3 regions of the Paenibacillus sp. FSL R5-0486 genome follow, and region 2 is predicted to be linked to each of the others. Evidence: a T-box and tRNA genes for the amino acid it is inferred to sense, from the RefSeq annotation. Region 2 holds a T-box; the other regions hold tRNA genes.

Region 1 (10,600 bases), 1.9 Mb from region 2:
GTTCGAGCCGGCGTTTAACCCGGTAACTCTGATAGAACCCAAAGACCGCACCGATTCCAATCAGAAGCAGCAATAAGGCCAGACCCGATTGAATCAGATGACGCCAACCTGTAAACGGAGCAAGATAACCATATGTATACAATACATACAAAATAACAGCGAGCACAATGAAAACCAGGAGGATCCCTTCACCCATACTTCGGGTTACCATGTCGGTATGTCGTTTTGTCTTCATCGGGGTCTCCTCCTTCTCTTCATCTATTTTACTACGGATTACTGATGTTTAGGTCGCCAACAATATAAGAAATGACAAATTTTGCTTTATGTTCACTGGATTCATATCCAGGCGTTCTCCATACTAATTTGTTCATCATGCCGCTATCTTGTTCTCCAAGAAGATTAATCCGGCCGAAAAGAACCGATGCTTCAATCTCCACACCATAATCTTCTGGTAGTGTAAGGCGAACATTACCCATAACTCCTTGCAGCAGCACAATTGTTTGTTTCTCCTCCGGAATCGAAAGAGATAGATCCGTGTTAACCTCACCTATGGCATGCCACAGACTCATACTACGTAACGTCCAGGATGATTGATCCCAGTAGTACCGAGCCATGAAATTCTGTTTCTTCATAACGCCTTCGTCCAGATGAATCTTTTTGTTTTTTGAATAAAAGTAAGCTAAAGAAGCAAGTACAATCAAAAATACAATCATTAAATTATCCAGCAATAACAGTGCCGCACCAATGCCAAGATACCGATGACCTTTGCGGGTATCCCCATTGCGGACTTGAAGCATTCCAACCGTTAACAGAATCAGTGCGGCAGCGGTCAGGAAGTTAATATTGTCATTCAATAACATCATTGTGCCAATAATCATAATGACAACTGCAAGCCATTTACTCTTTTGATTCATCCCGCCGCACCTCCTCTGTAAGTTAATCTCTCTTTATTCAACGGAAAAGCCATATCAGGCAATGAAGTCCTGTATGGCTTAACTTTTGTTCTACCAACCGTACATTATACACGATTTATAGAATATCATATTGTCCACTAAGCGAACAGTTATTCTTTTGAAGTTCCGTTCGCTTCATTCTTGGAACCATTGCCCATTTTATTTTTGAGGGCTTGTAATTGCTGATCCACTTTGAATTGTTTTTCCACATCTACAGGATTCGTATACGTGGATGATGTGTTGCGATAAGGTGCACGAGCTACGTCAGCTTCAGCTTCCAGCTGCATAATTTTCTCTTCCATGCGGTGGAATCCAAGTGATGCGCCGCCACTTTCGATCGAATGCAAGCTGTTGATAGAAGACATTTGTTTTTTGGCTTTTGCCATTTGTGCACGGGATACAAGTTCATTACGTTTGTTACGCATTTTGTAGAACTCATCTTTCATATCATGCAACTGTTGCAACAGATCTTTTGCTTGTGCTTCGGACTGTGCATGCAGTTCGCTGTACTCCGTAATTTTTTGATCAAAGTAGATTTTCTCTTCCAACAATTTGCGTGCCACTTCTTCCTGACCGTTAGACAGAGCAGCTTCTGCTTGGGACTCACGTTGTACCGAAGTACGCTCCGCTTCATCCAAACGTTGTTTCATGCGGCGCTCATTTGCCATTTGTTTAGCAACAGTTACCTCTGCCTCATGAATCTCAGCCTCCATATCACGCAAGTACTGGTTCAACATTACAATCGGGTCCTCTACTTTATCCAACATATCATTTACCGATGCTTTCGTCATATCCTTAATCCGTTTAAATACTCCCATTTTACTTTTCTCCCTTCTCGTAACGAGATAATTTTTGGCGAAGCTCTTCAACTTCTTTTTTCAGTGCTTTTTTCTCGATATCTTTCATCATGGAATCAAGTTCACTTTCTTGCGGTGCTCCTGCTCCGTAGGCGTTGTTGTCATAAGAACGGGGACCAGATTGAGGTCTGCCGTTGAATCCAGGGCCGGGACCGAAGTTACCAGGACCTTGTTGGTTGTGATTATTTTGAAAAGGACCTCTTGGTGGCTGATGATCATAGTTGTCGTATCCTCTGCCAGGACCAGGGCCTTGGCCCGGACCGTAGCCATATGGATCATAAGGCGGATACGGTTCTTTTGGTACCACCAGTGCTGCAATAAAGTATATTAACAACGACGTGCCGCCAGTTACGAAGATACTGATAACAAAGATGATACGCAGCAGGGTGGAATCCATTCCGATGGTTTCGGAAATTCCGCCGCACAAGCCGGTTAACATCCGGTCACGCGTTGAGCGGTATAATTTGCTCATGTGCTTGCTCCTTTCGTTTACTTGTATCCTCTTACGTTGGAATCATAAGCATATGGATCAACGTGATTGGATTCCTTTGGTACCACCAACGCAGCGATGAAGTAGATCAACAATGATGTACCTCCCGTAGCGAAAATACTGATGAAGAAAATGATACGTAGCAGCGTGGTACTCAATCCGAGATTTTCAGAAATGCCACCGATCAAACCTGTTAGCATTCGATTACGCGCCGAGCGGTATAATTTACTCATTGTGACTACTCCTTTCTGTCATTGTTCAATTTTTGTCTTAAGCGTTCCAGTTCCTTATCCAACGTAGAGGATGACATGCTGCCAGTCACTCCTGAACCATCTTGATTCATCCGCCGGATATCGCGGAGACTTTGTGCTTCATATTCGAGATCAGAGACTTGATCATCCAGTCGGTTAAACATACGGGGTACATTCTGACCGTTGTGATTGCCTCTCTGGTTCATACGTTGTTGTAACTGAATCGTCTGCATACGAGCGTAGTAATATTGGCGTTTGCTGTATACATTCTGATATTCAACCTTCAGCTGATCGATCTGTTCATCCAGCTCCTGTAATGCCGCATAACTTTGTGCATACAATTCATTGTACTGTTCCATTTTTTCCTCGTGGAGGATTTTCTCCTGCAAGGCCAGCTTAGCAAGATGTTCTTCCCCTGCTTTCAGAGCCATGGATGCCTGTTCTTCCCGTTTGTTCACCATACCTGCTGCCTGATCGGCTTGTTGTTTCATTTGTCTGGTATGGCTTGCATATTGATGACGAAGTTTCTCGGCTTCACCGATGTCTTGGCGGGTCGAGACCAGGAACTGATCAATCAGTTTGACTGGATCCTGACTTTGCTCCAAATGTTCGTTCAGATTGGCTACGGTAATATCCCGCATTCGACGAAATACACTCATTATGTTCTGTCCCTCCTTTTCATAATCGTGAAAGCTTAGTACCGACCACGACGACTGCGGTTATTGCTTAGCATTGAGATACCAAAGATGATTAACCCGATCGCGATGATCGGTCCGATCAACCATGCCAGTTTACCCATCAGTGAGATGATACCGATGATGAGAACAATCCAGCCAAGCATCACATTCCCTCGTTTAACTCCGTAGTATCCCAGTGCAATCATCAGGACCGGAATCAGATAACCCATTAAGTGTCCAAGAAGTGGAGTTAACTTTCCGAAGAGGAGTAGTGCACCCAGCGCAATCAATACAATCGCCCAGCCATTTCCCTTATTCAATCTCATAATTGTTGTTCACCGCCCTTCCATTCGTTCCTTTTAATGTGTTGAGTCATTTGTTCGTTTGTTCGTTTGTTTCTTGTTTCTGTGTTTCTTGTTTAACCTTATGTCCTTATTCTAGGGGATTCCGCGACTTTTCAAAACAGACCGTGGACGGTTTTTCATCCTAGACTCAGGTCGGGGATCTAGTTGGACCTTTGACTGTCCCTATATAAGACCAACGTTCCACCTAAGCTGAATAGCACTCCAGATACCTTCTATTACCCGTATTCAGGCTACACTTTAGCCGATATCGACCTGTAGAGAGAATGATGTCCATGTCTCTATTTACGTTCACACTGCAATTTCGTTTCTCATGATTCCGTATTGGATAGTCATTCCAAGCCGTTTCTCTAACCTTTTCTGCAAAATCATCTATCAGCAATCCCTTATCTCTACTTCTATACTCTCTTGTAAAATTACTTATTTATCCAAATAAACAAAATTTAGATTGTTCTATATGTAAGCGTTTACTAAAATAGAAAGTGTTACTATTTCTAATGTCAGGGGTGGAACTGAAACTGTGCGACCAATCAGCTATCTCCATAAAATGATCATCTTCGGAATCCTGTTAAGCACCCTGCCCATTTTGTTAACGGGAATTGCCGCATTTATCTATTCATCAAACCAAACAGAGCTGCATCGTATGCAGGCCAACAGACAGTTGCTGGAACAAATGCAATCCAACGTAGAGCACAAACTTGCTACAGTCAGTTATATGCTTGATCAGGCCGTTCGCTCTCCGGTAACCCTCCGTTCCCTGTCTGCTTCTTCTTCAATAGAAGGGAATGGACCATTACTTGCCGACAAACTACAGAGCGAATTTCAGAATATGAGGTCATGGGAACCTTTGCTGGATATCACGTTGGTGAACCAATCTCAGAATTGGCTTATTGACCATGCCGGATTATACCGTAATACGGATTTCCCACTGGCTCTTCCCATGAAGGAATTGATATCGGATACGCTAACCTCTGGATGGCAACTCTCCCCTTCATCGGTGTTCAGTAATGATGAGCGTTCACCAGGTACAGGCTGTATCTATCATATTGCCCTTGCGAGATCTATTCCGAATCTGAATACATCTTCCGATGCTGCCCTGATTGCCGGAATCCCTGCATGCTCTTTGCAAAATACACTAGGAGAAGCCTCCTTAGGCAATGCTACCTCAGGACTGATCATTTTGAATCGGGAACAACGTATCTTGGTCCATCCCGATCCTGTATACATTGGACAACCGTTGTCTGCCATTGGATTACAGGATCGGGATACGGAAGCCAACATAACCAAACTATCACCCATCACATTTTCAACAGGCTTTGAAAAACGGGAAGTTAAGATCGCCGATACACATTATTCCCTGACGTATAGCCCTTCTACCTTAAAGGGATGGACTTATGTGCTAATCTCACCTACCAATATTCTGACACAAGAATATATCGATATCGGATTACACACCTTGTATATCAGTATCTGCTTACTTTTACTTTCATTATTACTCGCCTGGCTCGGCTCCAAGCGAATGCATGTCCCGATTCGTAAACTTTTAACCCAACTTGGTGACAACCACCTGTCCAAAGAAGGAAACACGGTAGCTCAGCAATCACCACCATTTTCTGATGAGTTCGAACAGATCAGAGCAGGGGTCTCACAATTATCTGCCTCTCACTCCCAATTAGAGAACACACTTAATGTGCATCTATTGCAGATTCGCAATCATTTTATGATGAATCTGTTCCAGGGTAAGATCCCTGTTCATACTCTTCATGACGCCCTGAATGAATATGGCTACACGCATCAGGTTCGGGAATGGCAACAAATTGCTGTTATTACACTACAGGCCGATCTCGTTAATCATACAAAATATAGAGCTAGTGATCGTGATCTCTTATTATTCGCTATTCAAAATATATTGGAGGAAACGGTTGTGCATAACCAACAATTGCTTCCCATTGTGCTGGAACATACGGTAGTCACGGTGATTGGGACCGTTGAACAGGATCAGTTTATTTTTTCACAGCAGCTATATGTATTAACAGACCAGTTACAACAACAGATGGATAAGATTCTGGCTCTTCAAGTCAGTATAGGGTTCAGCCAGTCGCACAGCTCTCTACATCACATCCCTCAAGCTTACACAGAAGCCTTGGAAGCACTGAGGCATCGGATGAAGCTGGGAACAGGCATTATTTTTCAATATGAGAACATAGATCATCACACTCCCACTTGGTCCATGACCTACCCGGAATCATTGGAATATTCGTTGATCCAAGCTATTCAAAGTGCGGACGAAGTCCAGGCCTCTGCTCTTCTGAAACAACTGCTGGAAGTGATCTTTGGTATGGAGGTTACACCGGAGGAGTATGAGGTGGCTCTTACGAGGCTACTCACGCATATTTTGCAAATGACTCAGGAATCCGGCATACGACTCGGACAGATCTCCCAAGGTCGTGGTTCGATGTTTCATGAACTTCATAGTTTGCAGTACGCTGCTGAAGTTGAGGATTGGTTTAAATATCAAGTCATCTTGCCCGTCATTCAGGTTTTTAAAGCGAGACAATATGCCCAGTATCAGCATATATCTGAGAAAATGATTGCCATGATTCATCAAGATTATGATAAGGATCTGACGCTTGAGGAATGTGCCTTGAAGCTTCACTACAATGCCAACTACTTAAGTAGTGTTTTCCGCAAAGAGACAGGCTGTGCATTTAGTGAATATCTGACCAAGTACCGATTTAACATCGCTAAAAAATGGCTGGACGAAAGTGATCTAACCGTTAAAGATATCGCAGCACGACTTCGGTACAACAATCCGCAAAACTTTATCCGGTCATTCCGTAAATGGGAAGGAATCACCCCCGGCCAGTATCGGGAGCGTAAGCAGAAAGCAGAAGTATCGAACATCTCTAAATAAACGAGGGTTTGGTTCAAAGCGGTCGATGAATTAGTGGCTTCAAAAAAGAGGGAGCACATAAACTGCTCCCTTCACTTACACCTTCACTTCTGCAATCTTAACTTCATATGTTTCAACCGTTCATCTTTTGGCACAGCGTTGTGATGCTTCCTAGTGTTATCTTAGACGTTAGACTACATTGTCTCAGTCTCAATTCCTGATTATCAGTACACGTGCCACGCTTATGCGATTTATCGCTTATCCTTAGTGCGAACTGTTTTCATATTGGGCTGTTCAAGTTGAATTAGAATCTTACCAAATCTTCCTCCACGTGAGAAGGTCACCGTACTATCCTTGTACGTATCCAGAATGTACTCTTCAGCCAGTCTGAGAGAATCTTCATCCGATGGTAACTCATACGTATTAAGCCATTCTGGCAGCTTCTCGATAGTCTCTTCCACCGGTACTTCAAATGAGTTAACTTCTCTCGTAATGATCATCGTATAAGAATAGCCCTTCAAATACAGCAACTGTTGGATATACCCCATATCACCGACCTGGTGTGAAGAAGTTACACCCAGTACATCCTTAAGTTCATCCATTAGTGTGTGTTCCTTATGTCCCGCCATAGTACTTATATACACATACTTCCGGGCACAATTGATCGCCTGCTCAATCGTTTCCCAATCCGACATCGCCGGACACATGGATGCAAATGCAAAGTCATATTTCTTCTCCCAGCCTTTATCCTTAATGGAGATTTCTTCATATCGTTCGTTTACGATTTCGATTTTGGATTCCAGAGCTGGAGGTATCGTCTCTTTCATAAGGGAGACAAGCAACTCAGAAGGCTCAACTGCGGTCACACTTGCCCCCTTTTCCGCAAAAGGAATGGTAAATATGCCTGAGGCTGCTCCAATGTCCAAAATGGATAACCCTGCGAATTCCACACCCTGGTTTTCAATCCAGCCCATAATGCGTTCAGAACGCTGCTTTCCTTCTTCAGTGAACGACTGTGCATGATAATCCCTGGCCCATCGCTCAAAAGCTTCTTCTATATTAGAGGGGACGCTTTTCTTCTTATATTTTGAACTTCTCGGACGATTCTTCCATGCCTCTTCCCATACAGAAAGATCAAATAACAGATCGGTATCCGATACATTTTTTCCATTAGTCACTCTACTTCACTCCTCCATATTAAAGACTTTACTTATCTACAATATACTCAATATAATCATACGTCAATCTTTATTAACGTCCATCTTCTCTTACTCTAGATTTTCTTACTGCACATAAATCGTTTCATATAAAATAAAAATAGCCCTACACATTGCATAAGCAACATGTAGGGCTATTCAATATACCGGCGAGAGGACTCGAACCTCCACGGTTTCCCACTCGATTTTGAGTCGAGCGCGTCTGCCATTCCGCCACGCCGGCATATGCTGGAGGCGCCACCCAGATTCGAACTGGGGATAAAGCTTTTGCAGAGCTGTGCCTTACCACTTGGCTATGGCGCCATATTTTGGAGCGGACGACGGGAATCGAACCCGCGACCCTCGCCTTGGCAAGGCGATGCTCTACCGCTGAGCCACGTCCGCATAATGGCTGGGGATATAGGATTTGAACCTATGCATGACGGAGTCAAAGTCCGTTGCCTTACCGCTTGGCTAATCCCCAATAAAAAATGAAAAAACAAAGGGGCGATCGAGGGGAATTGAACCCCCGAATGCCGGATCCACAAACCGGTGCGTTAACCACTTCGCCACGACCGCCATAAAAGGTTAATTTCTAAAAAGTTAATTGGCAGGGGCAGCAGGAATTGAACCCACACCAACGGTTTTGGAGACCGTTGTTCTACCTTTAAACTATGCCCCTAAAAACTGGTGGAGGATGATGGATTCGAACCACCGAACCCGTACGGGAGCAGATTTACAGTCTGATGCGTTTGGCCACTTCGCTAATCCTCCAGGATTACATGGTGCCGGCGAGAGGACTTGAACCCCCAACCTACTGATTACAAGTCAGTTGCTCTACCAGTTGAGCTACACCGGCATATTAAATTATTTTAAAAATGGTGGCTCGGGACGGAATCGAACCGCCGACACGAGGATTTTCAGTCCTCTGCTCTACCGACTGAGCTACCGAGCCATAATAAAGTCTAATCTTAATTCCTTACACTTTATATAGGGCATCAGTGCCATACAGCAGATGTAGTGAACAGTTTGCCTCATGTAAAGATTAAATGGCGGAACCGACGGGATTCGAACCCGCGATCTCCTGCGTGACAGGCAGGCATGTTAGGCCAACTACACCACGGTTCCAGATCACTTTCTCAAAGGAAAGTATAATTGCGGGGGCAGGATTTGAACCTGCGGCCTTCGGGTTATGAGCCCGACGAGCTACCGGGCTGCTCCACCCCGCGTCATTATAAAGTTTATATGGTGGAGGCTGAGGGGATCGAACCCCCGACCCTCTGCTTGTAAGGCAGATGCTCTCCCAGCTGAGCTAAGCCTCCGAACAACACATTTATGATCATACCATAATCTTGTTGTAAAAATCAACTTCTTTTTTTGAAGTTATTATGACCCGTAGGGGATTCGAACCCCTGTTACCTCCGTGAAAGGGAGGTGTCTTAACCCCTTGACCAACGGGCCTTAATATTATGGCGGAGAGAGAGGGATTCGAACCCTCGAGACGCTTGTGACGCCTACACGATTTCCAATCGTGCTCCTTCGGCCAGCTCGGACACCTCTCCATATGGCTCCCCGAACAGGGCTCGAACCTGTGACAACTCGATTAACAGTCGAGTGCTCTACCAACTGAGCTATCAGGGAATATGCTTCAGAGATCGTTCTCTGAAAACTAGATTCGAAACGAAACACGCGAATTACAACTTGCTATTGGATAAGCCCTCGACCGATTAGTACTGGTCAGCTCCATGCATTGCTGCACTTCCACCCCCAGCCTATCTACCTCGTCGTCTTCAAGGGGTCTTACATACTGGGAAATCTCATCTTGAGGGGGGCTTCACGCTTAGATGCTTTCAGCGTTTATCCCGTCCGTACATAGCTACCCAGCGGTGCTCCTGGCGGAACAACTGGTACACCAGCGGTACGTCCATCCCGGTCCTCTCGTACTAAGGACAGCTCCTCTCAAATTTCCTACGCCCACGACAGATAGGGACCGAACTGTCTCACGACGTTCTGAACCCAGCTCGCGTACCGCTTTAATGGGCGAACAGCCCAACCCTTGGGACCTACTTCAGCCCCAGGATGCGATGAGCCGACATCGAGGTGCCAAACCTCCCCGTCGATGTGGACTCTTGGGGGAGATAAGCCTGTTATCCCCAGGGTAGCTTTTATCCGTTGAGCGATGGCCCTTCCATGCGGTACCACCGGATCACTAAGCCCGACTTTCGTCCCTGCTCGACTTGTAGGTCTCGCAGTCAAGCTCCCTTATGCCTTTGCACTCTTCGAATGATTTCCAACCATTCTGAGGGAACCTTTGGGCGCCTCCGTTACTCTTTAGGAGGCGACCGCCCCAGTCAAACTGCCCACCTGACACTGTCCCCGCACCGGATTACGGTACCAGGTTAGAACCTAGATACGATCAGGGTGGTATCCCAACGTTGCCTCCATGCAAGCTGGCGCTCACACTTCAAAGGCTCCCACCTATCCTGTACAGATCGTACCCAAATTCAATATCAAGCTGCAGTAAAGCTCCATGGGGTCTTTCCGTCTTGTCGCGGGTAACCTGCATCTTCACAGGTATTAAAATTTCACCGGATCTCTCGTTGAGACAGCGCCCAAGTCGTTACGCCATTCGTGCGGGTCAGAATTTACCTGACAAGGAATTTCGCTACCTTAGGACCGTTATAGTTACGGCCGCCGTTTACTGGGGCTTCGGTTCACAGCTTCGGGATTGCTCCCTAACCACTCCCCTTAACCTTCCAGCACCGGGCAGGCGTCAGCCCGTATACTTCGCCTTACGGCTTCGCACAGACCTGTGTTTTTGCTAAACAGTCGCTTGGGCCTTTTCACTGCGGCCCCCTCGTGCTATTCACACTACCGGGGCACCCCTTCTCCCGAAGTTACGGGGTCATTTTGCCGAGTTC
Region 2 (10,600 bases):
AAAAGGTTAAGAACTTAAATGCAAAAAAGAGCCGGGCAATGTTGCCCGACTCTTCAGCTCTTCGAAATGTTATTCAGTATGTTATTTACGGGGATACCTACAGCTTGTAAATCTCGGCATATTTGGCTTCCAGGTAATCAGCCAGATAATCCGGGTTCAATTCTTCACCCGTTATGGCAACAATTAATTCGGAAGGTGTGCGACTTCTACCATGCCGGTAGATCTTGTCTGCAAGCCATTCCTTAATTGGAATCAGATTACCTTCGGCAATGAGGGTATCAAACTCCGGCATTTCCTTGCGCAATGTATGTAGAATTTGAGCTGCATACATATTACCCAGAGAATACGAAGCAAAGTAACCAAAGTCACCACCAGACCAGTGAACATCCTGAAGAACACCGTCTCCATCATTCGTTGGCATAATACCTAGGTATTCCTTGTATTTTGCATTCCAGGTCTCTGGCAGGTCTTTCACTTCCAGACCATCGTTGAATAACATTTTCTCGATCTCATATCGGATAATAATATGCAGGTTATAGGTCAGTTCATCCGCTTCAATCCGAATAAGTGAACTCTCCACCCGGTTGATTGCACGATAGAAATCTTCCAGTTCAACCTCGCTCAGTTGCGGGAAATGCTGCTGCAAATCTTTGTAATAACGTGTCCAGAATGGCAGGCTGCGACCAATCATGTTTTCCCAAAGTCGGGACTGGGACTCATGAATCCCCATGGACGTTCCTTCGGCAAGAAGGGTACCCGCCAGACTGTCATCAATATTTTGCTCGTACAGGGCATGTCCACCCTCATGCAGTGAACTGAAGACTGCGCTTGCTACATCATCTTGCAGATAATGTGTTGTGATCCGCACATCACCCGGGTTAAGACCCGTTGCAAAAGGATGAACACTCTCGTCCAATCGTCCAGCTTCAAAGTCATAGCCCATTTGTTCCAGGATGAACAGACTGAATTTTTCCTGCTGTTTGGTGTCAAACAACTGATTCAGGAACTCTGTATTTGGCTTGTTTTCTGAAGCATTAATCTTCTCTTGCAAAGGCACCAAACGTGCTTTGAGGCGGGCGAACACAGCGTCCACTTTCTCAACCGTCAGATCCGGTTCATACATATCAAGCAGCGTATCATAACGTGTATCCTTCACACCCCAATAATCAATAAACTCCTGTTTGAGCTTAACGATATCTGTGAGATAAGGTGAGAATCCTGCAAAATCACTATTATGCTTGGCATCTTCCCATGCCGTTTCCGACTTGGCTGTTAGCACGGTATAAGCTTGTACTTTCTCAGGTGGTACGGATTGACTGCGATCATATTCTTTCTTGCAATCTTCAACCAGACGACGATCTATATCTTCGAGCTGTTCTAATACTGCTGGAGTCGTTAATGCATCCAGGTAAGTCTTCATGTCAGCCGAGGTTTGCAGCTTGAATGCTTCGGTGGACAACATACCCAGCGTCTCCGAACGAGTCGGAACGCCTTTTTTCGGCGCACCTGTGCGCAGATCCCAGTGAAGCAAACCAATGGCTTCATGATAGCTCTTAATTTTACGAGCCAGATTACGGAAGGATTCCAAATGTTCCTGAGTTTGTTTATCCATTGTTATCGTTCACCTCTTCAAAAAAAATGTTATACCCTATTGATGATACTTTTTGCATTGCGTATAATCAACTTTTAACAGATGAAAATTGCATTGTTCTCCTAAAGATACGTGTTCAAAAAGTCTGGTTTTCATTACCGCGAAGATAGAAATGGCGTTCAACTTCGATGCTGATGATGCCCTCAGGCATGATTTGTAATCAAAAGTGGACTTTTTGAACAACCTCTAAAGGGTTGGAGTAATTCCATCTGCTGACCGTGAAATACTATTAAAGCAAAGGCGTGTAGGACAAGCTGCATCATATGCAAGTGGCCGTGCTCGTCGTATTGGATAACAGGAGGCAATGGACATGAACAACATTCAAGAGATTTTGGCTTACAACAAATCATTTGTCGAGACTAAAGAATACGAAAAGTATACGGCTGGCAAGTTTCCAACCAAAAAGATGGTTATCATCACTTGTATGGATACACGTCTGGTGGAATTGCTGCCCAAGGCTATGAACTTGAAAAACGGTGATGTGAAAATCATCAAAAACGCAGGCGCAATTATCTCTCAGCCTTTCGGGAGTGTAATGCGTAGTGTACTTGTCGCCATCTATGAACTGGGTGCAGATGAAGTCCTGGTAGTGGGGCATACGGAATGTGGTATGGCTTCCCTTCACGCTGAGACCATGATTGGACATATGGTTGAGCGTGGCGTATCGGAAGAAGTCATGACAACCCTGGAGAACTCTGGCATCCGTTTGCAAAAATGGTTGCGCGGGTTTGACAGCGTCGAAGAAGGGGTAAAACATACTGTGGAAGTGATCAAGAAGCATCCTTTACTTCCTCCCAATGTACCCGTCCACGGCATGGTTATCGATTCTGCCACAGGTGAGCTTGATCTTGTCGCTGAGGGGTATGGACAACAGGCATCTCTCTAAATGGTTTGGAGTGCGGACCTTATGGTTCGCACTTTTTTTGTCTAAATTAAGGCAGTTGCTCTGTCAGGTTGTCAAACCATACAGTTTCAGTGTACACTTTTTATGAAAGCGGTCAAAGAAAGTAAAAACGATTGTTCTCTCTGACCTAGCCCTAATATTAAGGAGACATGTGCATGAACATACTTTCCTACGGATTACTCGGGCTGCTTACCCGCGAGGAGTCATCGGGCTATGATCTGATGCTGAAAATCCAGCCACATTGGCAGGCGAAACACAGCCAGATCTATCCACTCCTGTCCAAGATGGAAAACGATGAGTTATTGGCCTCCCGCTGGGTACAACAGTCTGACAAACCGGACAAGAAAATGTACGCAGTTACGGAAAAAGGCATTGAAAAGCTCTTGGAATGGATGATTACTCCTGTTACCGCACCGGTTACACGCGATGAATTTAATTTGCGTATTTTGTGTGTTGGCATAGCGGAAGACGGAAGCATGAGACGCATTCTTAACGAGCGTAAAAGCTGGTTTATGGAACGCATACGTTATTTCGAGGATCTGAAGTCACGTATACCTCAGGATAATCTTCGTGTAGGCAACCGAGATTTTGGAAGCTACATCCTGGTACAAAAAGGGTTAATGCACGCACAAACAGGCCTGGAATGGTGTCATTGGGTTACCCAATTGCTTGATGGCCAAGCTGCAATTCAAGACCCAAGTCCAAGCGTTTCAGAAATTTAATAAAATTTGAAACGTTCCTGCAAGTTGACCGTATTACATGAGTAAGGCCCATTTTTGGGCGATTCAAACAAATTAATCGGGGGGTTACGATCTTTACAATGAAGAAAAAATTCGGAGTTAAACATCTAATGATGGTATTTATGGCCTTTACATTATTGTTCGCAACAGTTGGAGTAACGAATCCGGATTCTGCAGATGCAAGACGTGGTGGCGGATTCAAATCCGGTACGAAAAGTTATAGCAATACACCTAAGAAATCCGACAGCAATGTAAGCAAATCGAATACGAATAACAATTCCAGCAATGGAGCAGCTACAACGAACCGTGGCGGATTCTTCGGCGGTGGCGGCGGATTCATGAAAGGCATGATGCTTGGTGGTCTTGCTGGTATGATGTTCGGCGGATTATTCGGTGGCATGGGCGCTCTGGGTAACATCCTTGGATTGCTCGTGAACGTTGCAGCAATTATGTTGATTGTTATGCTGGCTATGGCACTCTTCAGAGCCATCTCCAATCGTCGCAAACCTGCAGCGGATGGTCGTTATGACCGTCGCAATGATCGTGATGATGACCGTAACAGAAACGGACGGTACTAATCTCTATGGTTCTGAGCATGGATGAAATTGTGAATGCAATCTGTATTCACATGGCAGAACGTAAGGGTGTACGTCCAACCGATGTGAATGTAGAACTGAGTTGGGAAGAAGATACAGGTTATTCCGCTGAAGTTTGGATTCAAGGCCGTAGTCAATATCTGGTGGAGTCCAATATGATTGAAGCGATTCTTCGTTACCTGCACAGTGAATACAACATCCGGGCGTACCGTGAGAATGTACGACTTGATCTGGATGAAGAAATCACAGCGATCGTTAATCAATAAGAGAGGTCACTCACTGGCCTGATATACGAAAGACCGCCTCCCCTCTGTCGCCTGACAGAGATGGAAGGCGGTCTTTTTTTTCTGTATTTGTAGCTTTATTTGTGTGTCTATTATAGTCTCTATACGTCTCTGTGTTACGTTCTAATTCTTGGAAACTACGATTGTAGTTTAACCAGGCTGTAGTTCTTCTTACCTTTACGGATAATGATGAATTTACCGCCGATGGCATGCTCTGCCGAGACTGTGAATTCAAGCTCTGTGATTTTCTCACCGTTCATGGAGATAGCGCCTTTAGTGACATCCTCACGCGCCTGGCGTTTGGATGGCTCCAACCCTAGATCTACGAGCCAGTCGACGATATTTTTCGCTTCCCCGTCCGTTTCGAATGTTGGCATTTCCTTGAAACCCTGCTCGATTTCATCTGCTGTCAGGGAACGGATATCACCACTGAACAGCGCCGCTGTAATACGTTTAGCCTGTTCGAGCATTTCTTCGCCGTGAACGAATTTTGTCATTTCTTCCGCGAGTGCTTTCTGTGCTTCACGTCTGTGCGGCTCTGTCTCTACCTTTTCAGCCAAAGCTTCAATTTCTTCTTTGCTCAGGAAGGTAAAGTATTTCAAGTATTTGATCACATCACGGTCTTCTGTATTCGCCCAGAACTGGTAGAATTCAAATGGTGTCGTTTTGTTCGGATCAAGCCAGATTGAACCGCCAGCTGTTTTACCAAATTTCGTACCGTCGGATTTGAGCATGAGCGGAATGGTCAGACCGTACGCCTTCGCTTCAGATCCTTCTTTTTTACGAATCAGATCAAGACCACTCGTGATATTCCCCCATTGATCGGAACCGCCAATTTGAAGCTGTACATCTTCGTTCTGGAACAGGTGCAGGTAGTCGAGTGATTGAAGGATCTGGTAGGAAAACTCGGTGAACGAGATTCCGCCCTCCAGTCTGCTCGCAACTACATCCTTAGCCAGCATGGTGTTGAGGTTAAAGTTTTTGCCGTAGTCACGCAAGAATTCAATCACATTGATTTTGTGTGTCCAATCGTAGTTGTTCACCATGCGAACCTGATTATCACCGTCTGTTACAAACAACTTCTTCATCTGCGCTGTCAGTGCATCCACATTCTCCTGCACTTGCTCCATCGTTTGCAAAGAACGCTCTGCCTGCCGACCACTTGGATCACCAATCGTTCCTGTAGCTCCACCTATCAAAATAACCGGACGGTGTCCTGCCAGTTGAAAACGTTTCAGCATCATGAATGGAATGAGATGTCCGATATGCATGCTGTCCCCCGTAGGGTCAACGCCGCAGTACAATGAGATTGATTTGGTTTCAGTCAACTCACGCAGTCCCTCTGCATCTGTCTGCTGGTTAATGGCGTCACGCCACTGTAGTTCATCAATAATATTCATCATGTGTATAACCCCTTTTCTATCCTCAAGATTCAGTCATGATCAACGTTAAATTACGAAACTACACGCTGGAACGGATTTTTTGGACACAAAAAAATCGCCTCCTTGTCTTCATTAGACACAGGGACGATTATCATAACCGTGGTACCACCCAAATTGCATGGACAACACGTGACCTTAACACGTTATCCATACCACTTTTGGCAATATATCGTTTGCCCATCCGCTTGGCATTACCCAAGTACTCCAGAGTGTAATTCGCAGCCCTTGTATGTATCAGGTTCCATCAACCCCTGACTTTCTGTAACAGGGACAAAGCCGCTACTGCGCTCTATCAACGTGATTCATGTATTCAATTTATAGCAAGTATAGCCGAACGTTTCAGTCATTGCAAGACCAAGTATTAATCATTGAACAGAACAACGGATGCATAGTTGAAACCAGATTATATGATCATCATGTTCAATTTTCCGTGATAATAACCATAAGCTTTCTCCGCGATCTGATCCTCATTGTTCCAAAACTGCTGATCCAGCGCATCTAACTGCTGCTCTTGTTCCTTTGTCAGGAATTTAGGAATATCCCACAGTTCGGTAAGCCTTTCATTCTCTTTCAAGTGCTCAATGCAGCCGTATGCTGACGTTATAATCTCCACGACTTGAGTCGCACCAATGATATGTAATGCCCGCAACGCGTAACGGTATACCTCTTCCCCCCAGTTGCAGAAAAACTGTATAAAACCGCCATTAAAGACATCCGCCTCTAATAGCCATAAAGCAGCAATGTCCTGCTCGTTCGAAGTCAACGATGCCCAGCCCTGTTCAGATTCATTCTTTTTTTCGACAAATAACACAGCATAGTCATACCATACATCATTAATATCATGCTCGCTCATGTAACAGACCTCACTTTTTTTATGTCATGCCCTCTAACTCCTGACGTTTACTCGTCTGATGCCAATGTAAATACGGATCACCGATCTGCTGGAAAGCTTCCTGAACACCCCTGTTCAGTTCCTTCATCACTTCATTTGTGTAGTTCAAATGCGTTTCTTTATTATCCACGCCATGTCTTTCCAACAACCCTACATGCGTCGCGGTGAAAATAATATCTTCCAGCAACCAATAGATGACTTCATCCGGCTGTTTCACCCGTTTCTCCAATGAGACGAGACCACGTTCGTATATTCGAACAATATACGTATCTTTTCTACTCTCTACATAGGGCACCCCATCCCATTTAAAGTTCTCAAACAAGCGGTTAACATAGTTCTGCATCTGTTCCCTGGGAAAAGATGTACGCTCTAAAAGCTGTAAAAGGATGTCTGCCAATTGTTGTTTGCTTAACATGTTGGACATGAATGCACCTGCCTCTATAAAAGTAACGTCGATGACAGAATGAAAAATGAAAAAGCTGCCCAAGGCAGCCTCTTCATATTTATTCCTACTGTTCAATCAGGTCCCACAAAAAGTCTGATACGAAGTATTACATTGTGCAGGTAGTTCGGCATATTCAGCCTGTTCAGGTGAGTGTGCAAACGGATCTGAAAGAACTGCCAAAAGCTTCTCCATCACGCTAAGGTCTCCGTGATTCTCCGCACGCTCAAGGGCTTCCTCGACCAGATGATTTCGGGGAATGACGGCTGGATTGTTTGTTCTCATCAACTGTCGAGAGACTTCCTTCTCCTCTTGCTGTCTGTCCAATCTTGCTTGCCACCGCTCATGCCATTCAGCAAATTCTGTCGTGCCAAACAAAGCTGTCCCTTCCAATGTATCAAAGGTCAAAGCCAGGAACATATTGGTGTAATCTGCACTATGCTTCTCCATAAGTTCAAGAAGCTCCTTGATCAGCGCTTCATCTTCGGCCTCTTCATCCAACAAGCCCAGTTTGGCACGCATTCCCTTGAGCCAATGATGATGGTACAATTCAGAAAATTGTGCAATAGCATCCTGAGCGAGCTGCACGGCCTGTTCTTCATCTTCATGCAACAACGGCAGAAGCGTCTCGGCAAAACGAGCCAAATTCCACCCGGCAATATACGGTTGATTACCATAAGCATAGCGACCTTGCCTGTCAATGGAGCTGAATACGGTTGATGGATTGTATGCATCCATAAAGGCGCACGGACCATAATCGATGGTCTCACCACTGATCGCCATGTTATCCGTGTTCATCACGCCATGAATGAAACCAACACGCTGCCACTGGGCAACGAGTGCCGCCTGCCGTTTAATCACTTCCTGAAGGAGCAGAAGATAGCGATTCTCAGCTTGAGCAACATCAGGAAAATGTCGATGCAACGTATACTCAGCCAATGCCCGGAGATCGTCGATAGACCCCCATCTGGCTGCATACTGGAAGGTTGCTACCCGGATATGACTGGAAGCCACCCGGGTTAAAATAGCACCTGGCCGCTCTGTTTCGCGAATAATATTTTCTCCTGTAGACACCACAGCCAGACTGCGTGTCGTTGGGATACCCAGTGCATACATCGCTTCGCTAATAATATATTCTCGCAACATGGGCCCTACAGCAGCACGTCCATCTCCTCCACGAGAGTACGGTGTTCTCCCTGAACCTTTCAGCTGAATATCCACTCGCTCGCCCTGTGGCGTAATCTGTTCACCCAGCAGAAGAGCCCGTCCATCTCCAAGCATGTTAAAATTGCCGAATTGATGTCCTGCATAGGCTTGAGCTAAAGGCTCGGCCTCTTCCGGAATCATATTACCTGCAAAAATTTGCGCTCCCTCATCACTGTCAAGAGACTCCACATCCAGTCCCAAGCTGGATGCAAGCAATCTATTGAAAATGATTAGCTTTGGTGATTCAACAGGCACTGCGCCCTGACTTGTGAAAAAGGCTTGCGGTAACTGCGCATAACTATTCTCCAAGTTCCACCCTTTGTTCAACGTTTCTTCTTGCATGTGATCACAACTCCTTTTCTGCACCCAAGGGATATCCCCTGGTTATATTGTAGCCTTGTGAACCAATGCTCATTTATGTAGTCGCATGGAAATTCAATTCAAGAGGTTGTTGACTTAAACGAACATCTAAAATGTTCTTGATGAAACTTTAGCATATTTGCATGTCTTTTGCATTCCTCATGAATCGTAAGCACCAAAAAATCCAAGAGGTTTCTTTGCCAAGTGGGGTCATTCTCTTGCAATCCACTTCCCAGAAAACCATCTTGGATCCATTCCACTTACTACTATAGATGACACGTCTGTTATTACAAGGATTACGTGTGTGCTTCTTGAGCCTGTACAGGCTGTACTGGCACGCTCTCTTTTTTCAAAGCGAGGTTAAAGAAAACATTAAGCAGGATCGCTGACAGGCTTCCCGTGATAATACCATCGCTAACAATAATCCGAATACTTTGAGGAAGCTGGGCAAATAGATCGGGTACAGCAGTAACACCGAGCCCAAGTGAAACGGAGCAAGCCACGATCAATAGATTGGATTGTTTGCCAAAGTCGACGTTTTGCAGCATTTTGATCCCGGATGAGACAACCATTCCAAACAAGACAACAGTCGCTCCACCGAGGACAGCACTTGGAATAATTGTTGCAAAAGCAGCTACCTTCGGAATGAGTCCCAGAAAGACCAAAATACCTCCAGCTGCAACAACAACATTGGTCGTTTTTACTTTGGAGAGCTGAACCAAACCGACATTCTGAGCAAATGTATTATATGGAAAAGCATTAAAGATGCCGCCCAGAACAAACGCGAGACCTTCTGCGCGATATCCCCGTGCCAGATCTTTTTCGTTGATCGGTTGATCACAGATTTTGCTCAAAGCCATAAATACACCTGTTGATTCGATGATAACCACCGTACCTACAATAATCATTGTAATAATGGGGCCGATTTCGAAGGTAGGCCATCCAAAGTAAAAGGGTTGAGGTAAATGGAACCAGGAGGCTTCCTGTACAGAGGCAAAATTCACTTTTCCCATGATGGTTGCGATGAGGGTGCCCACGATAATACCAAGGAGAACAGCCAGGGATTTAACAAACCCGCGAGCATATCGATTCAGGATTAGAATGAACAGTAATACACCAAATGAAAGCGCCAAATTGTCCAAACTTCCGAAATTCTCGCTGTTTGCTCCACCCGCCATGTTTTTAATGCCGGTTGGGATTAGCACAAGACCGATGATGGTTACCACTGTACCGATCACAACTGGCGGAAACAATTTGACGATTTTGCTGAAAAACACGGCAAAGATAACGATAAATAGCCCGGCTGCGATGATCGACCCATAAATGGCGGGAATTCCGTACTGCGATCCAATTGCAATCATCGGTGTCACCGCTACAAAAGAACTTCCGAGCACCGCTGGCAACCCAATACCCAAGTACTTTCCTTTTCGAGCCTGAAGCCATGTTGCAATCCCACACGTTAACAGGTCAATGGATACCAGATACGCCAACTGCTCTGCAGTCAGATTTAGTGCTCTGCCCACAAGCAAAGGCACCAGAATTGCTCCCGCATACATCGCGAGTACGTGCTGAATTCCCAGTGAAAAAACTCTCATCTTTTTGGTTTCTTTCATCCCACGTTGCCCCCCTGAAATTAGAATCAACCAAACCGCTCCAAAATCATGTTATGTTGATTCACATTATATAAACTATTCAGGGAAGTTCCATGATTCATAACATAGAATTGTGATAAGGGATAAAGAGCCCAACTAAAATTGGGCGTGTTATACAAAAGGTACTCTCAAACCGTTTATTTCGTGTTATATTAGTTAACGTGGAAAATTCAAATAATTCTTTACACTCAGAAGCAATGAAACATGAACGTGAGAGGTAACTTCATTGATTCATGTTAATGCATAATGTCAGAACATCACTTGTTTCTTATTCTCAGCTTGTCGAGTTAAGAGGTTTGATGTTAAAACGTTGCTCCATTACCTCTCCGTTCTGGTGAACCCTCTCCGTAAAAAACACTTCTTCTCTGTTCATCAGAACAACGGATGAAGCTCTGGTCCCATAGTCGAATTTCTCACTTCTAACAAAGATG
Region 3 (10,600 bases), 3.4 Mb from region 2:
TAGACATGCGGATGGACAGTATTACGACACGATAGTGATGGGCAGGTTCAGAGACTTATAAGGGTATAAAAAGTGAAAAGCAGAATCTAAATAAGCTCACAGCTTATGGAGTTTAATTATTAGATTTGATACCGACATAATAGATAGCAGTGTTATTGAGAAGATGTATTATGTTTCTTATCTTATAGAACGAATGTAATGATGTTGAATGAGTCTATTCACAACCTATTATTTAGATAGATTAGACCGGTGAGTGTATAATAGGATATAGTAAGAGGATATTGCCATTGGAAAAGAGATTATGAAGAGGTTGAATCAAATATATAATCAGTTTTTAGATGGGATATTTTACAAGTAGCAATTGTGTTGTGTATATGATATATTCTAATTCCGGCCAAGAAAACACGGTTTACACGGTGCGGTAAGCGAATGAAATGAGCTTCGAAAGAAACTTAAAAAAAGAGCTTGCTAAGTTGGTTCGGAAGTGTTATGATATAAAAGTTGCTGAAGAGAACAACATTCGGTAACGAAACGAGTTTGATCTTTGAAAACTGAACAACGAGTGAGTAAACATTCTGCTTGCAGAATGAACGCAAAAGTTTGAGACAAGCCTTGGCTTGAATCGACTGGAGCACAAATGAGATTTTTAATCTCGTCAGATTCAAAATGAGCTTATCGCTCTTTTCAATACTTTATTGGAGAGTTTGATCCTGGCTCAGGACGAACGCTGGCGGCATGCCTAATACATGCAAGTCGAGCGGACTTGAAGAGAAGCTTGCTTCTCTGATGGTTAGCGGCGGACGGGTGAGTAACACGTAGGCAACCTGCCCTCAAGTTTGGGACAACTACCGGAAACGGTAGCTAATACCGAATAATTGTTTTCTTCGCCTGAAGGAAACTGGAAAGACGGAGCAATCTGTCACTTGGGGATGGGCCTGCGGCGCATTAGCTAGTTGGTGAGGTAACGGCTCACCAAGGCGACGATGCGTAGCCGACCTGAGAGGGTGATCGGCCACACTGGGACTGAGACACGGCCCAGACTCCTACGGGAGGCAGCAGTAGGGAATCTTCCGCAATGGGCGAAAGCCTGACGGAGCAATGCCGCGTGAGTGATGAAGGTTTTCGGATCGTAAAGCTCTGTTGCCAGGGAAGAACGCTTGGGAGAGTAACTGCTCTCAAGGTGACGGTACCTGAGAAGAAAGCCCCGGCTAACTACGTGCCAGCAGCCGCGGTAATACGTAGGGGGCAAGCGTTGTCCGGAATTATTGGGCGTAAAGCGCGCGCAGGCGGTCATTTAAGTCTGGTGTTTAATCCCGGGGCTCAACCCCGGATCGCACTGGAAACTGGGTGACTTGAGTGCAGAAGAGGAGAGTGGAATTCCACGTGTAGCGGTGAAATGCGTAGATATGTGGAGGAACACCAGTGGCGAAGGCGACTCTCTGGGCTGTAACTGACGCTGAGGCGCGAAAGCGTGGGGAGCAAACAGGATTAGATACCCTGGTAGTCCACGCCGTAAACGATGAGTGCTAGGTGTTAGGGGTTTCGATACCCTTGGTGCCGAAGTTAACACATTAAGCACTCCGCCTGGGGAGTACGGTCGCAAGACTGAAACTCAAAGGAATTGACGGGGACCCGCACAAGCAGTGGAGTATGTGGTTTAATTCGAAGCAACGCGAAGAACCTTACCAGGTCTTGACATCCCTCTGATCGATGCAGAGATGTATCTTTCCTTCGGGACAGAGGAGACAGGTGGTGCATGGTTGTCGTCAGCTCGTGTCGTGAGATGTTGGGTTAAGTCCCGCAACGAGCGCAACCCTTATATTTAGTTGCCAGCATTTCGGATGGGCACTCTAGATAGACTGCCGGTGACAAACCGGAGGAAGGTGGGGATGACGTCAAATCATCATGCCCCTTATGACCTGGGCTACACACGTACTACAATGGCCGGTACAACGGGCTGCGAAATCGCGAGATGGAGCCAATCCCAACAAAGCCGGTCTCAGTTCGGATTGCAGGCTGCAACTCGCCTGCATGAAGTCGGAATTGCTAGTAATCGCGGATCAGCATGCCGCGGTGAATACGTTCCCGGGTCTTGTACACACCGCCCGTCACACCACGAGAGTTTATAACACCCGAAGTCGGTGGGGTAACCGCAAGGAGCCAGCCGCCGAAGGTGGGATAGATGATTGGGGTGAAGTCGTAACAAGGTAGCCGTATCGGAAGGTGCGGCTGGATCACCTCCTTTCTATGGAGAATCGTTTCCTGCAACGGAAACATTCAAATAGCAGACTAGATCTGCACAAACTACTCACTCGTTGCTCAGTTTTGAGAGCTCAAACTCTCAAACAGCTTGCTTTTGCATGGAGCTTGTTCTTTGAAAACTAGATATCGAAACGAAACAAACGCGAATTAGAACATTCCTTTTTAGCTGAACTTGTGTTAAACAAGTTTCAATAAAAACGGTAGTCAAATTGCTTTTGTGATGGTATCGGGTGAGAGCGACTTTTGGCTTTGCGCAAGCAAAACAAGGGAAGCGAGCGGCCGAAACCGGAACAAAATGGTTAAGCTACTAAGAGCACACGGAGGATGCCTAGGCGCTAGGAGCCGATGAAGGACGTGGCGAACAACGAAACTGCCTCGGGGAGCTGTAAGCAAGCTTTGATCCGGGGGTGTCCGAATGGGGAAACCCAGCTGGGGTAATTTCCAGTTACTCATAACTGAATACATAGGTTATGCAGAGGCATACCAGGGGAACTGAAACATCTAAGTACCCTGAGGAAGAGAAAACAATAGTGATTCCGTCAGTAGCGGCGAGCGAACGCGGAGAAGCCCAAACCAAAGAGCTTGCTCTTTGGGGTTGTGGGACGTCTCACATGGAGTTACAAAGGAACCGGTTAAGCGAAGAGGTCTGGAAAGGCCCGCCAAAGAAGGTAAAAGCCCTGTAGTTGAAAGTCTGTTCCCTCCGAGACGGATCCCGAGTAGTGCGGGGCACGTGAAACCCCGTATGAATCCGGCAGGACCATCTGCCAAGGCTAAATACTTCCTAGCGACCGATAGTGAAGCAGTACCGTGAGGGAAAGGTGAAAAGCACCCCGGAAGGGGAGTGAAATAGAACCTGAAACCGTGTGCTTACAAAAAGTCAGAGCCCGTTTTAGGGGTGATGGCGTGCCTTTTGTAGAATGAACCGGCGAGTTACGTTCCCGTGCAAGGTTAAGGTGAAGAGCCGGAGCCGCAGCGAAAGCGAGTCTGAATAGGGCGACTTAGTACGTGGACGTAGACCCGAAACCGGGTGATCTACCCCTGTCCAGGGTGAAGGTGCGGTAACACGCACTGGAGGCCCGAACCCACGCATGTTGAAAAATGCGGGGATGAGGTGGGGGTAGCGGAGAAATTCCAATCGAACTCGGAGATAGCTGGTTCTCCCCGAAATAGCTTTAGGGCTAGCCTCGGAAAACAGAGTCGTGGAGGTAGAGCACTGATTGGGTGCGGGGCCCGCAAGGGTTACCAAGCTCAGTCAAACTCCGAATGCCATAGACTTACTTCCGGGAGTCAGACAGTGAGTGCTAAGATCCATTGTCAAAAGGGAAACAGCCCAGACCATCAGCTAAGGTCCCCAAGTGTGTGTTAAGTGGGAAAGGATGTGGAGTTGCACAGACAACCAGGATGTTGGCTTAGAAGCAGCCATCATTGAAAGAGTGCGTAATAGCTCACTGGTCGAGTGACTCTGCGCCGAAAATGTAACGGGGCTAAACACACCACCGAAGCTATGGCTTGATGCTTTGCATCAGGGGTAGGGGAGCGTTGTATAAGGGTTGAAGGTGTACCGTAAGGAGCGCTGGACATTATACAAGTGAGAATGCCGGTATGAGTAACGAAAAGATCAGTGAGAATCTGATCCGCCGAAAGCCTAAGGGTTCCTGAGGAAGGCTCGTCCGCTCAGGGTAAGTCGGGACCTAAGGCGAGGCCGAAAGGCGTAGTCGAAGGACAACAGGTCGAAATTCCTGTACCACCGTAAGCCGTTATGAGCAATGGGGGGACGCAGTAGGGTAGTGACGCGGACTGATGGATGTCCGTCTAAGCAGTGAGGCTGATGTGTAGGCAAATCCGCACATTGTAAGGCTGAGCTGTGATGGGGAGCGAAAATTATAGTAGCGAAGGTCATGATCTCACACTGCCAAGAAAAGCCTCTAGCCAGGTGATGGTGCCCGTACCGCAAACCGACACAGGTAGGCGAGAAGAGTATTCTAAGGCGCGCGGAAGAACTCTCGTTAAGGAACTCGGCAAAATGACCCCGTAACTTCGGGAGAAGGGGTGCCCCGGTAGTGTGAATAGCACGAGGGGGCCGCAGTGAAAAGGCCCAAGCGACTGTTTAGCAAAAACACAGGTCTGTGCGAAGCCGTAAGGCGAAGTATACGGGCTGACGCCTGCCCGGTGCTGGAAGGTTAAGGGGAGTGGTTAGGAGCAATCCGAAGCTGTGAACCGAAGCCCCAGTAAACGGCGGCCGTAACTATAACGGTCCTAAGGTAGCGAAATTCCTTGTCAGGTAAATTCTGACCCGCACGAATGGCGTAACGACTTGGGCGCTGTCTCAACGAGAGATCCGGTGAAATTTTAATACCTGTGAAGATGCAGGTTACCCGCGACAAGACGGAAAGACCCCATGGAGCTTTACTGCAGCTTGATATTGAATTTGGGTACGATCTGTACAGGATAGGTGGGAGCCTTTGAAGCATGAGCGCCAGCTTGTGTGGAGGCAACGTTGGGATACCACCCTGATCGTATCTAGGTTCTAACCTGGTACCGTAATCCGGTGCGGGGACAGTGTCAGGTGGGCAGTTTGACTGGGGCGGTCGCCTCCTAAAGAGTAACGGAGGCGCCCAAAGGTTCCCTCAGAATGGTTGGAAATCATTCGAAGAGTGCAAAGGCATAAGGGAGCTTGACTGCGAGACCTACAAGTCGAGCAGGGACGAAAGTCGGGCTTAGTGATCCGGTGGTACCGCATGGAAGGGCCATCGCTCAACGGATAAAAGCTACCCTGGGGATAACAGGCTTATCTCCCCCAAGAGTCCACATCGACGGGGAGGTTTGGCACCTCGATGTCGGCTCATCGCATCCTGGGGCTGAAGTAGGTCCCAAGGGTTGGGCTGTTCGCCCATTAAAGCGGTACGCGAGCTGGGTTCAGAACGTCGTGAGACAGTTCGGTCCCTATCTGTCGTGGGCGTAGGAAATTTGAGAGGAGCTGTCCTTAGTACGAGAGGACCGGGATGGACGTACCGCTGGTGTACCAGTTGTTCCGCCAGGAGCACCGCTGGGTAGCTATGTACGGACGGGATAAACGCTGAAAGCATCTAAGCGTGAAGCCCCCCTCAAGATGAGATTTCCCAGTATGTAAGACCCCTTGAAGACGACGAGGTAGATAGGCTGGGGGTGGAAGTGCAGCAATGCATGGAGCTGACCAGTACTAATCGGTCGAGGGCTTATCCAATAGCAAGTGATAATTCGCATGTTTCGTTTCGAATCTAGTTTTCAGAGAACAACACTCTGAAATGTAAGCTATGCTATGCGTTTGGTGGCGATGGCGGAGGGGTTCCACACGTACCCATCCCGAACACGACCGTTAAGCCCTCTAGCGCCGATGGTACTTGGACCGCAGGGTCCTGGGAGAGTAGGACGCCGCCAAGCGAAACCCCATTGGGGTATTTTTTTTCGAAAATTGATAAGGGCCCTTAGCTCAGTTGGTTAGAGCGCACCTCTGATAAGGGTGAGGTCGGTGGTTCGAGTCCACCAGGGCCCATAGCAAGACCACAACAATGAAATACACCAGAGTATGGGGCCATAGCTCAGCTGGGAGAGCGCCTGCCTTGCAAGCAGGAGGTCAGCGGTTCGATCCCGCTTGGCTCCACCATTCCCTGATAGCTCAGTTGGTAGAGCACTCGACTGTTAATCGAGTTGTCACAGGTTCGAGCCCTGTTCGGGGAGCCAGTAAGGCCCGTTGGTCAAGGGGTTAAGACACCTCCCTTTCACGGAGGTAACAGGGGTTCGAATCCCCTACGGGTCATATTATGGAGGCTTAGCTCAGCTGGGAGAGCATCTGCCTTACAAGCAGAGGGTCGGGGGTTCGATCCCCTCAGCCTCCACCATATAAACTTTATAACGACGCGGGGTGGAGCAGCCCGGTAGCTCGTCGGGCTCATAACCCGAAGGCCGCAGGTTCAAATCCTGCCCCCGCAATTATACTTTCCTTTGAGAAAGTGATCTGGAACCGTGGTGTAGTTGGCCTAACATGCCTGCCTGTCACGCAGGAGATCGCGGGTTCGAATCCCGTCGGTTCCGCCATTTTTTTATTCTAGTAAGGCTCGGTAGCTCAGTCGGTAGAGCAGAGGACTGAAAATCCTCGTGTCGGCGGTTCGATTCCGTCCCGAGCCACCATTTATAACACCATGTAATACGCCGGTGTAGCTCAACTGGTAGAGCAACTGACTTGTAATCAGTAGGTTGGGGGTTCAAGTCCTCTCGCCGGCACCATGTAATCCTGGAGGATTAGCGAAGCGGCCAAACGCATCAGACTGTAAATCTGCTCCCGTACGGGTTCGGTGGTTCGAATCCATCATCCTCCACCAGTTTTTCTATGAGTCATTAGCTCAGTTGGTAGAGCACCTGACTTTTAATCAGGGTGTCGAAGGTTCGAGCCCTTCATGACTCACCATTATATGCGCGTGTGGCGGAATTGGCAGACGCACTAGACTTAGGATCTAGCGTCTTTGACGTGGGGGTTCAAGTCCCTCCACGCGCATCCTTTATTTGCGGAAGTGGCTCAGCGGTAGAGCATCGCCTTGCCAAGGCGAGGGTCGCGGGTTCGATTCCCGTCTTCCGCTCCAATATTTTGCGCCCTTAGCTCAGCTGGATAGAGCGTTTGACTACGAATCAAAAGGCCGGGAGTTCGAATCTCTCAGGGCGCGCCATTATAACTTCATATTTTGCCGGCGTGGCGGAATGGCAGACGCGCTCGACTCAAAATCGAGTGGGAAACCGTGGAGGTTCGAGTCCTCTCGCCGGTATAGATAACGGGATGTAGCTCAGCTTGGTAGAGCACCTGGTTTGGGACCAGGGGGTCGCATGTTCAAATCGTGTCATCCCGATTTTTTTTATGCGGGTGTAGTTCAATGGTAGAACTTTAGCCTTCCAAGCTAATAGCGTGGGTTCGATTCCCATCACCCGCTTATATATTGAAAAAGAAAGAGACGGTACTCACCGTCTCTTTCTTTTTTTCTGCATTCACAGGCATATTGACCATGATTGTATACGAAGATCATGGATTATATAGCTGATTAGCATGTACCAACATGTATCCCATCCTCACGATATATTCCCCTCTCTTTTAAGTCTGTCCTTAGTCATTGTGGAAGTGTTCAAATAGAGAAGGTCTAACACATGTTTGAACACAAGAATATCTTTTCTTTATCACAATTTATAAAAACGCTTACAAAAATAGCTTGCGTAAATCATTAACCTGTAATACCATATCAATTAAGCGCTTAACCTTTAGGGGTAAGGCGCTTAAACTTAACTTAGATTAAGCGCTTAACCCGTAAAGGAAAGGACGGCGATCAAACTCATGAAAACAATTCGATTAACGATGGCTCAGGCACTGCTTCGATACCTGGATCAGCAATATATCTCGGTTGACGGGGTGGAAACCAAGTTTGTGAAGGGAATCATCGGTATTTTTGGACATGGCAATGTAACAGGCATTGGAGAAGCGCTGGAGCGCAGTCCGGGAAGCCTGACGTATATGCAAGGCAAGAACGAACAAGGAATGGTGCATACGGCAGCGGCTTATGCCAAGCAGAAGAACCGTAGACAGATCTATGCATGTACTACATCCATTGGACCTGGTGCTTTGAATATGATTACGGCGGCAGCTACTGCAACGGTGAACCGAATTCCGGTTTTATTGCTTCCTGGAGACAACTTTGCTACACGGGAACCGGACCCGGTACTTCAGCAGTTGGAAGTGAGCAGTGATTATACAATCTCAGCCACTGATCCATTCAAAGCCGTCAGCAAGTACTGGGATCGCATCGTTCGTCCCGAACAGTTGATGATTGCTGTTACACAGGCCATGCGTGTGCTAACCGATCCAGCAGAGACGGGAGCAGTAACGCTCGCATTGCCGCAGGATGTGCAGGCAGAAGCGTACGATTACCCGGAATCTTTCTTTGCCCGCAAAGTACATTATCTGGATCGTCGTCCCCCGGTACAGGCAGCCATTGAACGGGCAACGGAGCAGATTGCCCGAGGCAGAAAGCCGCTGCTCGTTGCAGGCGGCGGTGTGTTGTACTCTGAGGCGTCCGTTCAACTCGTGGAGTTCGCCGAGGTATTTGGTATTCCGATCGCCGAGACGCAGGCGGGCAAGAGCGCAGTTTCTTGGGACCACCCACTAAATGTGGGGGCCATCGGGGTTACGGGCTCTCTGGCAGCCAATAGGCTGGCGAGAGAAGCAGACGTTGTGATCGGCGTCGGTACGCGGTTCTCGGATTTCACGACGGCGTCCCGCTCTGCTTTTCAACATCCGGAAGCGTCATTCATCAACATCAACTTGAACAGCATGGATGCCGCCAAGTTAGGCGGAGAAGCCATTCTGGCAGATGCACGCGAAGGATTGCAGGCTTTGCAGAAGGAATTGCAGCAAAGACGATATCGCAGTGCATATGGTGCATCTGAAATCGCTGATCTCCGCGCTGAGTGGAATGCAGAAGTGGATCGGCTGTATGCAGCTCAACATGAAGCAGGGCTGGCACAGACTACGGCAGTCGGCATCGTTAACCGGACCATTGATCCATCTTCCGTCATAGTGTGTGCGGCAGGCAGTCTGCCGGGTGATCTACATCGTCTGTGGCGTGCGTCTGTACCAAAGACATACCACATGGAGTATGGATTCTCCTGTATGGGGTACGAGGTAAGTGGAGCGTTCGGAGCAGCACTTGCCGAGCCGGATCGTGAAGTGTACGCCATGGTAGGGGATGGCAGTTATCTGATGCTGCATTCGGAGTTTGTGACCAGTTTGCAGGAACAGAAGAAGATGACTATTTTATTATTCAACAACAATGGATTCCAATGTATTCATAATTTACAGCGGGAACATGGTAGTGACGGGTTTGGCAATGAGTTCCGTTATCGGGATTCCGAGAGTGGACGACTGACGGGGAATTACATGCCAATGGACTTTGCTGCACACGCCCGAAGCATGGGAGCCAAATCCTATAGAGCGGAGACAGCAGAACAGCTGGAACAAGCACTCCGAGATGCGAAGAACGAAACAGTGAGTACGTTGATTGAGATTCCGGTCGTGCCTGGAACCAACGCAGGTGGATACGAGTCATGGTGGAATGTGGGTGTACCTGAGGTATCTGCCGAAGAAAAGGTAGTTCAGGCTCATCACACCATGCAAGCCAACCGTGCCAAAGCAAGACCGATTTAATCCGGTTTAATATAGTGAACCACAATGTTGAACGACAAAGGAGACGTGGAGCAATGAGCAAGCTGCCATTCCAGCTTGGGATTCATCCGATCAATTGGGTCGGTGAAGATGTGAAGGAGCATGGTGATGCGACAACGTGTGCACAGATTCTGGATGACATTCAGCGTCTTGGGCTGACGGGTACAGAGATGGGACGTAAATATCCTACCGATTCTGCTATATTGCGTGAGGAATTGAGCAAAAGGAATATCAAGCTGGTCTCCCAGTGGAAATCTGTACTTTTCTCCGACCCGGCATATCGTCAGTCGGAGCTGGACAGTTATCGCAAACATGCGGAATTTCTGCAATCCATGGGCAGTAAGGTAATCAGTACGGCAGAGGTAGGCGGGTCACTTCATTTTGATCCAAGACGGACACCGAATGAAAAAGAAGTGCTCAGACTCAGCGAATCTGAATGGCATATCCTCGCTGAAGGATTGAACGAAGCAGGAGCTATTGCCCGCGAACTTGGGTTGAAGCTTACGTATCATCATCATGGAGGCACAGTGGTAGAGCAACCGGATGAGATTGATCGACTGATGGAGCTGACAGACCCTTCTCTCGTGTATCTGCTCTATGATACTGGTCATGCCTACTATGGCGGAGCCGATCCACTTGAACTGCTGCGCAAACATTATGATCGGATCGCCTATATCCATCTGAAAGATATCCGCCCGCATGTGCTGGATGAAGCACGCGCGGAGCAGTCTGACTTTGTCGGTTGTATTCGTAGAGGAGTGTTCACTGTACCAGGCGATGGATGCATTGATTTTGCACCAATTCTACAAGAACTGATCACACGAGGGTACGATGGCTGGGCGATGCTTGAAGGAGAGCAGGACCCTGCGATTCATAACCCATATGAGTATGCGAAGCGATCTTTGAAGTATATGGAGTCGTTATAGCAACACAGCTGATTCGTTTAGCATTGCAGCGGTCAGAGGCCACACCTATGAAGCGAAAAAGGAAGAAGGCCAGCAAGATTATAAAGTTACGATTGGAAAATAAAACTGACTTACTCTAGCCGTTTACGAGTTCTTACGATGGAATGAGTAACTAGTCTAGATATCCATATAGAAC

What was found. The T-box of region 2 lies ahead of tyrS (tyrosine--tRNA ligase). A T-box ahead of a tRNA ligase gene usually reads a tRNA of that ligase, here a tRNA-Tyr.
Region 1: it encodes a tRNA-Tyr, which carries the amino acid that the T-box ahead of tyrS (tyrosine--tRNA ligase) is inferred to sense. The anticodon was not compared.
Region 3: it encodes a tRNA-Tyr, which carries the amino acid that the T-box ahead of tyrS (tyrosine--tRNA ligase) is inferred to sense. The anticodon was not compared.

Annotation. Positions count from the first base shown of each region.
Region 1 is NZ_CP150237.1:6,055,302-6,065,901, forward strand. Features, by position in the region: gene MKY01_RS26830 (sensor histidine kinase) at 1-235, opposite strand, end outside; gene liaF (cell wall-active antibiotics response protein LiaF) at 267-914, opposite strand; gene MKY01_RS26840 (PspA/IM30 family protein) at 1,064-1,771, opposite strand; gene MKY01_RS26845 (PspC domain-containing protein) at 1,773-2,282, opposite strand; gene MKY01_RS26850 (PspC domain-containing protein) at 2,300-2,533, opposite strand; gene MKY01_RS26855 (PspA/IM30 family protein) at 2,539-3,210, opposite strand; gene MKY01_RS26860 (hypothetical protein) at 3,246-3,554, opposite strand; gene MKY01_RS26865 (helix-turn-helix domain-containing protein) at 4,111-6,504, shown strand; gene MKY01_RS26870 (class I SAM-dependent methyltransferase) at 6,735-7,661, opposite strand; tRNA gene MKY01_RS26875 (tRNA-Leu) at 7,845-7,923, opposite strand; tRNA gene MKY01_RS26880 (tRNA-Cys) at 7,930-8,003, opposite strand; tRNA gene MKY01_RS26885 (tRNA-Gly) at 8,010-8,084, opposite strand; tRNA gene MKY01_RS26890 (tRNA-Gln) at 8,089-8,163, opposite strand; tRNA gene MKY01_RS26895 (tRNA-His) at 8,186-8,258, opposite strand; tRNA gene MKY01_RS26900 (tRNA-Trp) at 8,288-8,361, opposite strand; tRNA gene MKY01_RS26905 (tRNA-Tyr) at 8,368-8,453, opposite strand; tRNA gene MKY01_RS26910 (tRNA-Thr) at 8,463-8,538, opposite strand; tRNA gene MKY01_RS26915 (tRNA-Phe) at 8,559-8,634, opposite strand; tRNA gene MKY01_RS26920 (tRNA-Asp) at 8,730-8,807, opposite strand; tRNA gene MKY01_RS26925 (tRNA-Met) at 8,835-8,908, opposite strand; tRNA gene MKY01_RS26930 (tRNA-Val) at 8,926-9,001, opposite strand; tRNA gene MKY01_RS26935 (tRNA-Glu) at 9,069-9,140, opposite strand; tRNA gene MKY01_RS26940 (tRNA-Ser) at 9,150-9,241, opposite strand; tRNA gene MKY01_RS26945 (tRNA-Asn) at 9,245-9,320, opposite strand; rRNA gene MKY01_RS26950 (23S ribosomal RNA) at 9,387-10,600, opposite strand, start outside.
Region 2 is NZ_CP150237.1:4,190,054-4,200,653, forward strand. Features, by position in the region: gene MKY01_RS18640 (carboxypeptidase M32) at 98-1,612, opposite strand; gene MKY01_RS18645 (carbonic anhydrase) at 1,962-2,537, shown strand; gene MKY01_RS18650 (PadR family transcriptional regulator) at 2,711-3,277, shown strand; gene MKY01_RS18655 (hypothetical protein) at 3,376-3,873, shown strand; gene MKY01_RS18660 (YxcD family protein) at 3,879-4,157, shown strand; gene tyrS (tyrosine--tRNA ligase) at 4,313-5,575, opposite strand; T-box leader at 5,695-5,922, opposite strand; gene MKY01_RS18670 (DUF4375 domain-containing protein) at 6,021-6,470, opposite strand; gene MKY01_RS18675 (Imm63 family immunity protein) at 6,490-6,933, opposite strand; gene MKY01_RS18680 (YdiU family protein) at 7,030-8,499, opposite strand; gene MKY01_RS18685 (nucleobase:cation symporter-2 family protein) at 8,814-10,130, opposite strand; gene MKY01_RS18690 (NRDE family protein) at 10,444-10,600, opposite strand, start outside.
Region 3 is NZ_CP150237.1:315,210-325,809, forward strand. Features, by position in the region: gene MKY01_RS01395 (GNAT family N-acetyltransferase) at 1-61, shown strand, start outside; rRNA gene MKY01_RS01400 (16S ribosomal RNA) at 693-2,245, shown strand; rRNA gene MKY01_RS01405 (23S ribosomal RNA) at 2,560-5,485, shown strand; rRNA gene rrf (5S ribosomal RNA) at 5,566-5,682, shown strand; tRNA gene MKY01_RS01415 (tRNA-Ile) at 5,721-5,794, shown strand; tRNA gene MKY01_RS01420 (tRNA-Ala) at 5,830-5,905, shown strand; tRNA gene MKY01_RS01425 (tRNA-Asn) at 5,907-5,982, shown strand; tRNA gene MKY01_RS01430 (tRNA-Glu) at 5,987-6,058, shown strand; tRNA gene MKY01_RS01435 (tRNA-Val) at 6,065-6,140, shown strand; tRNA gene MKY01_RS01440 (tRNA-Met) at 6,158-6,231, shown strand; tRNA gene MKY01_RS01445 (tRNA-Asp) at 6,259-6,336, shown strand; tRNA gene MKY01_RS01450 (tRNA-Phe) at 6,354-6,429, shown strand; tRNA gene MKY01_RS01455 (tRNA-Thr) at 6,450-6,525, shown strand; tRNA gene MKY01_RS01460 (tRNA-Tyr) at 6,535-6,620, shown strand; tRNA gene MKY01_RS01465 (tRNA-Lys) at 6,631-6,706, shown strand; tRNA gene MKY01_RS01470 (tRNA-Leu) at 6,713-6,793, shown strand; tRNA gene MKY01_RS01475 (tRNA-Gly) at 6,804-6,878, shown strand; tRNA gene MKY01_RS01480 (tRNA-Arg) at 6,886-6,962, shown strand; tRNA gene MKY01_RS01485 (tRNA-Leu) at 6,980-7,058, shown strand; tRNA gene MKY01_RS01490 (tRNA-Pro) at 7,066-7,139, shown strand; tRNA gene MKY01_RS01495 (tRNA-Gly) at 7,150-7,220, shown strand; gene iolD (3D-(3,5/4)-trihydroxycyclohexane-1,2-dione acylhydrolase (decyclizing)) at 7,616-9,481, shown strand; gene iolE (myo-inosose-2 dehydratase) at 9,535-10,425, shown strand.